Regions from separate parts of the Streptomyces sp. NBC_01485 genome, predicted to be linked through region 2. Evidence: riboswitches for the same ligand, from Rfam matches in the RefSeq annotation. Region 2 holds a riboswitch; the other holds the start of a gene.
What was found. Region 2 has a riboswitch for cyclic di-AMP ahead of OG352_RS25790 (transglycosylase SLT domain-containing protein). Riboswitches for the same ligand answer to the same signal wherever they lie in the genome.

Region 1 (4,562 bases), 2.4 Mb from region 2:
ACGACCCTGCGCAACGACGGTGAGCAGCCGCTGGAGCTGCTGCGCGCCGACTCCGCGACCTGGACCCTGCCCGAGCGCGACGACTGGCGGCTGTCGCAGTTGCACGGCCGCTGGGCCGCCGAGTCCCGGCTCACGCGCTCCCCCCTCACCTACGGTGAGCAGGTCATCGGCAGCCGCCGCGGTCACACCGGGCACCAGCACCTGCCCTGGGTGGCCCTGGACACCGACGCGACCGAGGAGCGCGGCGAGGTCTACGGCTGCGCCCTCGGCTGGTCGGGCTCCTGGCGGATCGCCGTCGCCCAACTCCCCGACGCGCGCGTGCAGATCACCGGCGGCGCGGGGTACGACGACTCGGGCCTGCTGCGGCTGGCGGCGGGGGAGTCCTTCACCACGCCCGTCTTCGCCGGCCTGTGGAGCGACGCCGGGTTCGGCGGCGCGAGCCGCACCTGGCACGCCTACCAGCGGGCGCACGTGATCCCGGACGCCGGACAGGACCGCCCGGTGCTGTTCAACTCCTGGGAGGCCACCTACTTCGACATCTCCGAGGAGCAGCAGGCGACCCTCGCCCGGCGCGCCGCGGCGATCGGCGTCGAGCTGTTCGTCGTCGACGACGGCTGGTTCGGGGCGCGCACCGGCGACCACGCCGGACTCGGCGACTGGCGGCCCAACCCCGACCGCTTCCCGAACGGCCTGAAGCCCCTCGCCGACCAGGTGCACGGCCTCGGCATGCAGTTCGGCATCTGGGTCGAGCCCGAGATGGTCAACCCCGACAGCGAGCTGTACAGGGCACACCCGGACTGGGTGCAGTTCCAAACAGGGCGAAAGCGGACGGAATTCCGCAATCAGCTCGTACTGAACCTCGCGCGTGAGGACGTTCAGGAGTACCTCTGGGAGCGACTCGACGCCATCCTGTCCAGCGCCCCCGTCGACTATGTGAAGTGGGACTTCAACCGCTGCTTCACCGACGCCGGCTGGCCGGACGACCCCTACCCGCAGCGCCTCTGGGTCGACCATGTGCGGGCCCTGTACGCCCTCCTGGACCGGCTGCGGGCCGCCCACCCGGGCGTCGCCTTCGAGTCCTGCTCGGGCGGCGGCGGGCGCATCGACCTCGGGATCATGAGCCGCACCGACCAGGTGTGGACCTCCGACAACACCGACCCGCTCGACCGGCTCGACATCCAGCACGGCTTCAGCCAGATCCACCCCGCCCGGGTCATGGCCGCGTGGGTCACGGACAGCCCGAACACCCAGCTCAACGGCAGGATCAGCTCGTTGCGCTTCCGGTTCGTCAGCGCCATGGCCGGGGTGCTCGGCGTCGGCGGGGACCTCGCCGAGTGGAGCGAGGCGGACCTCGCCGAGGCCCGGGAGTGGGTGGACCTCTACAAGGAGATCCGGCCCCTCGTGCAGCACGGCGACCTCTACCGGCTGCGGCCCCCGGCCGGCGGCCTGAGCGCCGTCCAGTACGTGCGGGGCGACGAGGCGGTCGTCCTCGCCCGGCTCCAGGCCCAGCGGTTCGGCGAGCCGGTTCCGGCGCTGCGGCTGCGCGGACTCGACCCGACATCTTTGTACGAATGCCTTGAAACGGGCGAAGTTCACCGAGGTGCCGTGCTGTTGCACCACGGGTTGCGTACCGGACTGCGGGGCGACCTTGATGCGATGGTTATCCGCCTGCGTCGCATCTGAGTGTTCTGTCCCGAATTGGATCCTTCCTTCCAACTCGCTCTGGGGTAAAGGGACCTGGAGATGTGTCACGTGAGGAGCGTCATATCAGTGACCGTACGTCGTCCGTCATGTTCACGTAATTCGCGTGCTTTTCCAGGGCGCTTGGCGAAAAGCGGGCCTATTGATTGACGGAGCGTGACTGGGAATACGCACAGGGGATCAAGAGAAAAGCGTTATCCGTGCAACCTCTGCTTGTCCCTGTGCGTCTTGGTCGCTTACGTTCCACCCCAATCCGGACGGACGCCTAATCCTGCCGCCGTCCGGTGTCCGCTCACCCATCCGTGTAAGGCAGGAGCGGGGGACCCACAGGTAGAACCGCCTGTTCCGGTCCCGGAACAGGCTTGGGGTAAAGCCGCGCCTCGGCGCGGCCGGGCATCTCCAGCCCGCACCCGACAGCTGACCTCGCAGGCGCCGGAGAGGAATTGGCCATGCCCGCGAAGGGTAAGCACCGTCGTCCGAAGTCCCAGCGTTTCACCCGCTCCATAGCCGTCGCCGGAACCGGCGGCGCCGCGCTCGCCCTTCCGCTCATAGGCGCCACCGGCGCCCATGCGGCGCCCTCTCAGTCCGTCGCACAGTCCGCCGCGCAGACGGTTTCGCAGTCTGTTTCGGAAAAGGCCGTGCAGTCCGTTCCGGTGGCGCAGAAGAAGGCCGCTGCCACGAGTGCCAGGACCTACACCGTGCGGTCCGGCGACTGCCTCTCGAAGATCGCCGACGAGCAGAACGTCAGCGGCGGCTGGCAGAAGCTGTACCAGGACAACCGTCGGGCCGTCGGCGGCGACCCGTCGCTGATCCACCCCGGCCTGAAGCTGTCGATCGGCGCGAAGGCCACGACCGGCACCACCGGGTCGTCGTCCGGCTGGTCCTCCTCGAAGGCGTCGTCCGACGACAAGGCGTCGTCCCCGTCGTCCTCGTCGCCTTCTTCGTCCGGGGCGTCCTCGTCGTCCGGGTCGTCCTCCTCGAAGGCGACCACCCAGGCCGCCGAGAGCAGCACGAGCACCGGCGCCGACACCGGTACCTCCAGTGGTTACGGCCTCCCCGTGGCCGGCGCGACCGTCGGGACCGGGTACCACGTGGCCGGCAGCATGTGGTCCAGCGGCTACCACACCGGCGTCGACTTCGTCGTCCCGACCGGTACCTCCCTCAAGGCCGTGGGCGCGGGCACCGTCGTCTCCGCGGGCTGGGGCGGCGCGTACGGCAACCAGGTCGTCATCAGGCTCGCCGACGGCTACTACGCCCAGTACGGCCACCTCTCCCAGCTCTCCGTCTCGGCCGGCCAGACCGTGACCCAGGGCCAGCAGATCGGGCTCTCCGGCGCGACCGGCAACGTGACCGGCCCGCACCTGCACTTCGAGATCCGCACCACGCCGGACTACGGCTCGGACGTGGACCCGGTCGCCTACCTCCGCTCGCACGGCGTCGCCGTCGGCTGACCCCGGCCGACGACCTCCGCCCGACACGCTCGACACGCCTGACACGCTGCCGAAGGCCGGACCCCGATCCCCGGGTCCGGCCTTCGGTGTGCGGTCTCTTATTCCCTGATTGGGGAACTCTTTAGGAGTGGCTTATCTCACCGTCCGTCAACCCTTTCCTACGGTCGCGTAAGTCACATTCGAAGGTGAATCATGAACTGCTGTGGCAGACGATTCGAAGAATGACAACAGATCAGTGATCGGGTCGTACGTGGCGGTGGGGGACAGCTTCACCGAGGGCGTCGGCGACCCCGGCCCTGACGGGGCGTTCGTCGGCTGGGCCGACCGGCTCGCGGTACTCCTCGCCGACCGGCGGCCCGAAGGCGACTTCGGGTACACCAACCTCGCGGTCCGCGGAAAGCTGCTCGACCAGATCATGGAGGACCAACTCCCCAGGGCGCTGCGGCTCGCCCCGGACCTGGTCTCCTTCTCCGCGGGCGGCAACGACATCCTCCGACCCGGCACCGACCCGGACGAGGTCGCCGAGCGCTTCGAGCGCGCGATCGCGTCCCTGACCGCCGTAGCCGGCACGGTCATGGTGACCACCGGCTTCGACACCCGTGGCGTCCCCGTGCTCAAGCACCTGCGGGGCAAGATCGCCACCTACAACGGGCATGTCCGCGCCGTCGCCGACCGGTACGGCTGCCCGGTGCTCGACCTGTGGTCCCTCAAGTCCGTGCAGGACCGCAGGGCTTGGGACGGCGACCGGCTCCACCTCTCCCCGGAGGGGCACACGCGCGTGGCGCTGCGCGCCGGAGAGGCCCTCGGCCTCGAGGTCCCGGCCGACCCGGAGCAGCCCTGGCCGCCGCTCCCACCGCGCGGCACCCTCGACGTACGGCGCGACGACGTCCACTGGGCGCGCGAGTACCTGGTGCCGTGGATCGGACGCCGGCTGCGCGGCGAGTCCTCCGGCGACCACGTGACCGCCAAGGGCGCGCTGTCGCCGGACGACATCAGGATGCGGATCGCGGCCGTGGCCTGAGCAGCCGTGGCCTGAGCAGGGAGACCGCGAGGGTTGCGGGTGGACGCGGTCGGCCGTCGAGGTCGTACGGTCGGCCGCTCCACCAGTGAGGTGAGCGCACGGGAGTGGTGCGCGGGCGGGGGCCGGTGCGGGTGCTGGGATGACCGCACCCGTACCAGCCCTACCTGCACCCGCATCCCGTTCCCCCGACGCCTCGAAGGACCGGTCCCGCATGCCTCTTCCCCGCACCCGTCCCCGTACTCCCGTCGCCGTGGCCCTCGTCTCCCTGCTCGCCCTGGGCGTCCCGGCGCTCGCCGCGCCCGCGGCCGTCGCGTCGCCGGCCCACCCGGCCGGGGCCGTCCGTCTCGCGCCGGACAGTCCCGCCACCGTCACGGTGACCGGCGAGGGCA
Region 2 (4,562 bases):
CTCGTCGACGGTGGAGTGATAGACCTCGTTGGAGGCGCTGTCGTACCCCCACACGTTCTTGCCGTTGTGGATGACGCTGTACTCGGCCGCGTTCTCCAGCAGCGAGAGCTTCTGCTTGTCGGGGCCGTCGGCGGCGACGCGCAGGGTGTGCGTGCCGGAGGCGAGTTCGGTGAGCTTGGCGGACGGGTCGGCGGACGAACCGTCACCGCCCTGCTGTGCGGCGCCGGAAAGGAGACCGCTCTCCAGCCCGCCGAGGTCGGGCAGCCCGAGATCGGTGGTGATCTTCACCGTGCCGGACAACTGCTGTACGTCCGAAGCGGCGATCTTGTCGAGGAGTTGCTGCGCGGTGATCTTCGGCAGGTCGGGGTCGCCGGAGTCGGCGAGCGCGGGGACCAGCCCGATCGTCGCCGCCGCGACACCGATCACGGTGACCGGGACGACGTACCGCACGGCCTTGCGCCGCCCGGCGCGCAGATCCTTGGCCTCCCCGCCGTCGAACGTCCCGCCGTTCGGCTCCCCGCCGGTCATGGTGTCGTCGGTTGCCTTCGGTGCCATGTGTGCCTTACCTCCGTCGTCGGCGGCGGCCGGTCATACCGCTGAACGTCCCACCCCAAGCCGCCATTCTCACCCGAATCGGTGAGGAGTGATGTTTTCCGTGGTTCCCATCTGACCAAATCGCACACGGAAAAGCGTCAGACCGGGGAGCCAACTCCGTGTACGCCTGGGGTATGACACGAAGGCGGTGAGGCGGCATCCAACCCGTAGGGGTACCGACGAACGGGGGTTCCGACAAGCGGAGGTTCCGACGAGCGGGGGTTCGAACCCGTAGGGGTTTCCGGGTGGAGGGCGTTCCGGGGTGGAGGACGTTCCGGAGAAGGCGGTGGACGTTCCGGAGCGGAGGGGGTCAGCCGGCTCGGTGGACCACCGCGTCGCAGAGTTCCAGCAGCGCCGCCTTCGCGTCGCACTCCCGCAGCGGCGCCAGCGCGGACCGCGCGTCCTTCGCGTACCGCACGGTGTCGCGGCGGGCCTGCTCCAGCGCCGGGTGGGCCCGGAGCGCCTCCAGGGCCTCGGCGAGCCGGTCGTCGTCACTGAGGTCGGAGTCCAGCAGCTCGCACAGCGCGATGTCCTCGGGCAACGACAACCGCGCCGCCCGCTCCCGCAGCCGCAGCACGGGCAGCGTGGGAACGCCCTCGCGAAGGTCCGTGCCGGGCGTCTTGCCCGACTCGTGCGAGTCGGACGCGATGTCCAGGACGTCGTCCGCGAGCTGGAAGGCGACGCCCAGCCGCTCGCCGTACTGCGTCAGCACGTCGACGACCGTCTCGTCGGCGCCCGACATCATCGCCCCGAACCGGCAGGCCACCGCCACCAGCGAGCCCGTCTTGCCGGCGAGCACGTCGAGGTAGTGCTCGACCGGGTCGCGCCCGTCCGTCGGCCCGGCCGTCTCCAGGATCTGCCCGGTGACCAGCCGCTCGAACGCCTCCGCCTGCACCCGCACCGCCTCCGGCCCGAGGTCGGCCAGGATGTGGGAGGCGCGCGCGAAGAGGAAGTCACCCGTGAGGACGGCGACCGAGTTCCCCCAGCGTGCGTTGGCGCTGGGCACCCCGCGGCGCACGGCTGCCTCGTCCATCACGTCGTCGTGGTACAGAGTGGCCAGGTGGGTGAGCTCGACGACCACGGCCGACGGCACGATGCCCGGCGCGTACGGGTCACCGAACTGCGCCGCGAGGGCCACGAGCAGGGGCCGGAACCGCTTCCCGCCCGCCCGCACGAGATGCTGGGCGGCCTCCGTGATGAACGGGACCTCACTCTTGGTGGCCTCGAGCAAGCCTTCCTCGACAGCCGCCAATCCGGCCTGGACATCGGCTTCCAGAGCCTGGTCCCGCACGCTCAGCCCGAACGGCCCGACGACGGTCACGAGGGGTCTCCTGTCTGCTGGTGTCCACTGGCGATTACGCGGTTTGTCGATAGGTCTCTGCCACCACTCAAGTCAGCGTATCCGGTCACGTTTCGATCACCGATAGCCCCCACGGTTACAGGCCCGGCGGTATCGGATCACGCCCGTTATGTTTCTGATCAGTACGTATGAACAGATATTTATAGAGTTACCCAGAAGTAATGATTTATGTCGGTTACCGACACACCCAGCCCCTCGACGTTCCTTTCGGTACGAGTTCGGATTAATGTCCGATTTGCCACTCTTGCGAACGTCGGTGAGTTGGCTCACTCGCCACGGCGACCCGGCTCCGGCCCGCAACCCCGCCGATCCCCCGCATCCCCCGCAACCCCAAGCAAGTTGGCGCTTTGCGCACACAAAGGATCAAGCACCCCATAGGCCACAGACAGAGGTCAATAGGGTTGATCTGTGAATTCGCCACTTGTTCCGGACATGTGCCGTCGCATACGTTCCCGACCTGTCGGGCGGAACGCCGAATCCTGCCGCCGCCCGTCACCCTCCGAGAGAACCGCACGGCAGGAGCGGGGGAACCAGGTAAGTCGCCAAACCGGATGCTTCAGACATACCGGTACGGCTCGGGGTGAAGTCGCGTCCGTCAGGACGCGGCCGGGCAGCTCCCGCCCGAACCCGACAGCTCACCTCGCAGGCGCCGGAGAGGAACTTCGTCATGTCCGCTGTCGCTCAGCCGCGCCGCAACCGGCGTACCCGTCTCGTCCGCACGCTCACCGCCGCCGCCGCCGGCGCGGCCGTGCTCGCCCTCCCGATCATCGGAGCGACCAGCGCCTCCGCGGCGACCCCGACCGTCGCCACCGCGACCAGCCTCGGCTACGCCAACAACCTCGACGGCTGGATCCGCGCGTCCCTCCAGGTCATGGCGCAGCACGGGATCCCGGGGTCGTACAACGGCATCTACCGCAACGTCATCCGCGAGTCCTCGGGCAACCCCAACGCCATCAACCTCTGGGACTCCAACGCGGCCGCGGGCATCCCGTCCAAGGGCCTGCTCCAGGTGATCGACCCGACCTTCAACGCCTACCACGTCTCCGGCACGTCGTGGAACTCGTACGACCCGGTCGCGAACATCACCGCGGCCTGCAACTACGCGGCCGCCCGGTACGGCTCGATCGACAACGTCTTCGGCGCGTACTGACAGTCCCCCTTACGGGGCGTTGAGGTCAGTCTCTAGGGGTCCACGGGTACTACGGGTCCTAGAGGGTCCAACGGGGTCCTGCGGAAACAGTCTTTCGAGGACGACGGCCACGCCGTCGTCCTCGTTCGACGTCGTCACCTCGTCGGCCACCGCCTTGAGTTCGGGGTGGGCGTTGGCCATCGCGACTCCGCGCGCGGCCCAGTCGAACATCGGGATGTCGTTGGGCATGTCCCCGAAGGCGATGGTGTCCTCGGCCCGCAGGCCCAGGTGTTCGGCCGCCAGCGCCAGGCCCGTCGCCTTGGTGATCCCGCAGGGCTGCAACTCGACCGTGCCGGGACCCGACATGGTCACCGTGGCGAGCGAGCCGACCGCCGAGCGGGCCGTCGCCGCCAACTCGTCGTCGGACAGGGTGGGATGGCGCAGCAGCACCTTGCTGATCGGCTCGCACCACAGGTCGTCGCGCCGCTCGACGCGCAGGGCGGGCAGGGTCGGGTGCGGCATCCGGTAGCCCGGCTCGATGAGCGTCAGCCCGTCGACGCCGTCCTGGTCGACGGCCGCGTACAGCTGCCCCACCTCCGCCTCGATCTTGCCGAGCGCGGTCTCCGCCAGTTCCCGGTCCAGGGTGACCGACCACAGCAGACGGTCCGCGCCGGCGTCGTACAACTGCGCGCCCTGTCCGCACACCGCGAGCCCCCTGCTGTGCAGGCGGTCGAGCAGCGGTCGTACCCGCGGGGCCGGCCGGCCCGTCACCACGAGGTGGCGTGCGCCCGCGTGCGCCACCCGCGCGAGCGCGTCGAGCGACCGGTCGGAGAAGGTGTCGTCGCCGCGGAGCAGCGTTCCGTCCAGGTCGGTGGCGATGAGGGAGTACGGGGAGTACCGGGTGCGTGCGGCATATGCGGTGGGTGCGGCCATGATCAGAGAATACGGATCCCGCAGCCCCCGGGTTCGACGCGCACCGAACGACGACCGGGTGCTGCCCGGTTCTGCCAACTCCCCTTTAAAAGAAACGGCTTTCTGACGCATCGCCGGGTAGCGGACGGTTAAAGGCCTCTGCACCGGTTGGCAACAACATGCCACGCTACCTACCGCCACGCCCTGATGGAGCGGTACCGTCCAGGTGTCCAGGGGGGACTTGATCGGGGGGTCAGGTTGAGCAGTGGGCGCATTCGTGTGCTGAGGCCGGAAGACCTCGGCGAGGGGGAGAGGGAGCGGTGGCGCGCGCTGCGTGCCGCGTCGACGCTTCCGCGAAACCCCTTCATGGAACCGGAGTTCACCGACGCCGTGGGGCTCGTGCGGCCCCGCGCGCGGGTGGCGGTGGTGTACGAGGGGCGTGAGCCGGTCGGCTTCCTGCCCCATGAGCGGGGCCGGCTCGGCCAGGGCCAGGCCCTCGCGTACGGCGTCTCGGACGCGCAGGGCGCGGTGCTGGCCCCGGGTCTCGGGCTGAACGCCGCCGAACTG

Region 1: another riboswitch for cyclic di-AMP. It lies ahead of OG352_RS35855 (M23 family metallopeptidase); the one in region 2 lies ahead of OG352_RS25790 (transglycosylase SLT domain-containing protein).

Annotation. Positions count from the first base shown of each region.
Region 1 is NZ_CP109435.1:8,132,850-8,137,411, forward strand. Features, by position in the region: gene OG352_RS35850 (alpha-galactosidase) at 1-1,683, shown strand, start outside; cyclic di-AMP (ydaO/yuaA leader) riboswitch at 1,985-2,148, shown strand; gene OG352_RS35855 (M23 family metallopeptidase) at 2,151-3,152, shown strand; gene OG352_RS35860 (SGNH/GDSL hydrolase family protein) at 3,388-4,173, shown strand; gene OG352_RS35865 (SIMPL domain-containing protein) at 4,385-4,562, shown strand, end outside.
Region 2 is NZ_CP109435.1:5,692,094-5,696,655, reverse strand. Features, by position in the region: gene OG352_RS25800 (LolA family protein) at 1-555, opposite strand, end outside; gene OG352_RS25795 (polyprenyl synthetase family protein) at 905-1,915, opposite strand; cyclic di-AMP (ydaO/yuaA leader) riboswitch at 2,415-2,618, shown strand; gene OG352_RS25790 (transglycosylase SLT domain-containing protein) at 2,622-3,104, shown strand; gene OG352_RS25785 (HAD family hydrolase) at 3,114-4,016, opposite strand; gene OG352_RS25780 (GNAT family N-acetyltransferase) at 4,275-4,562, shown strand, end outside.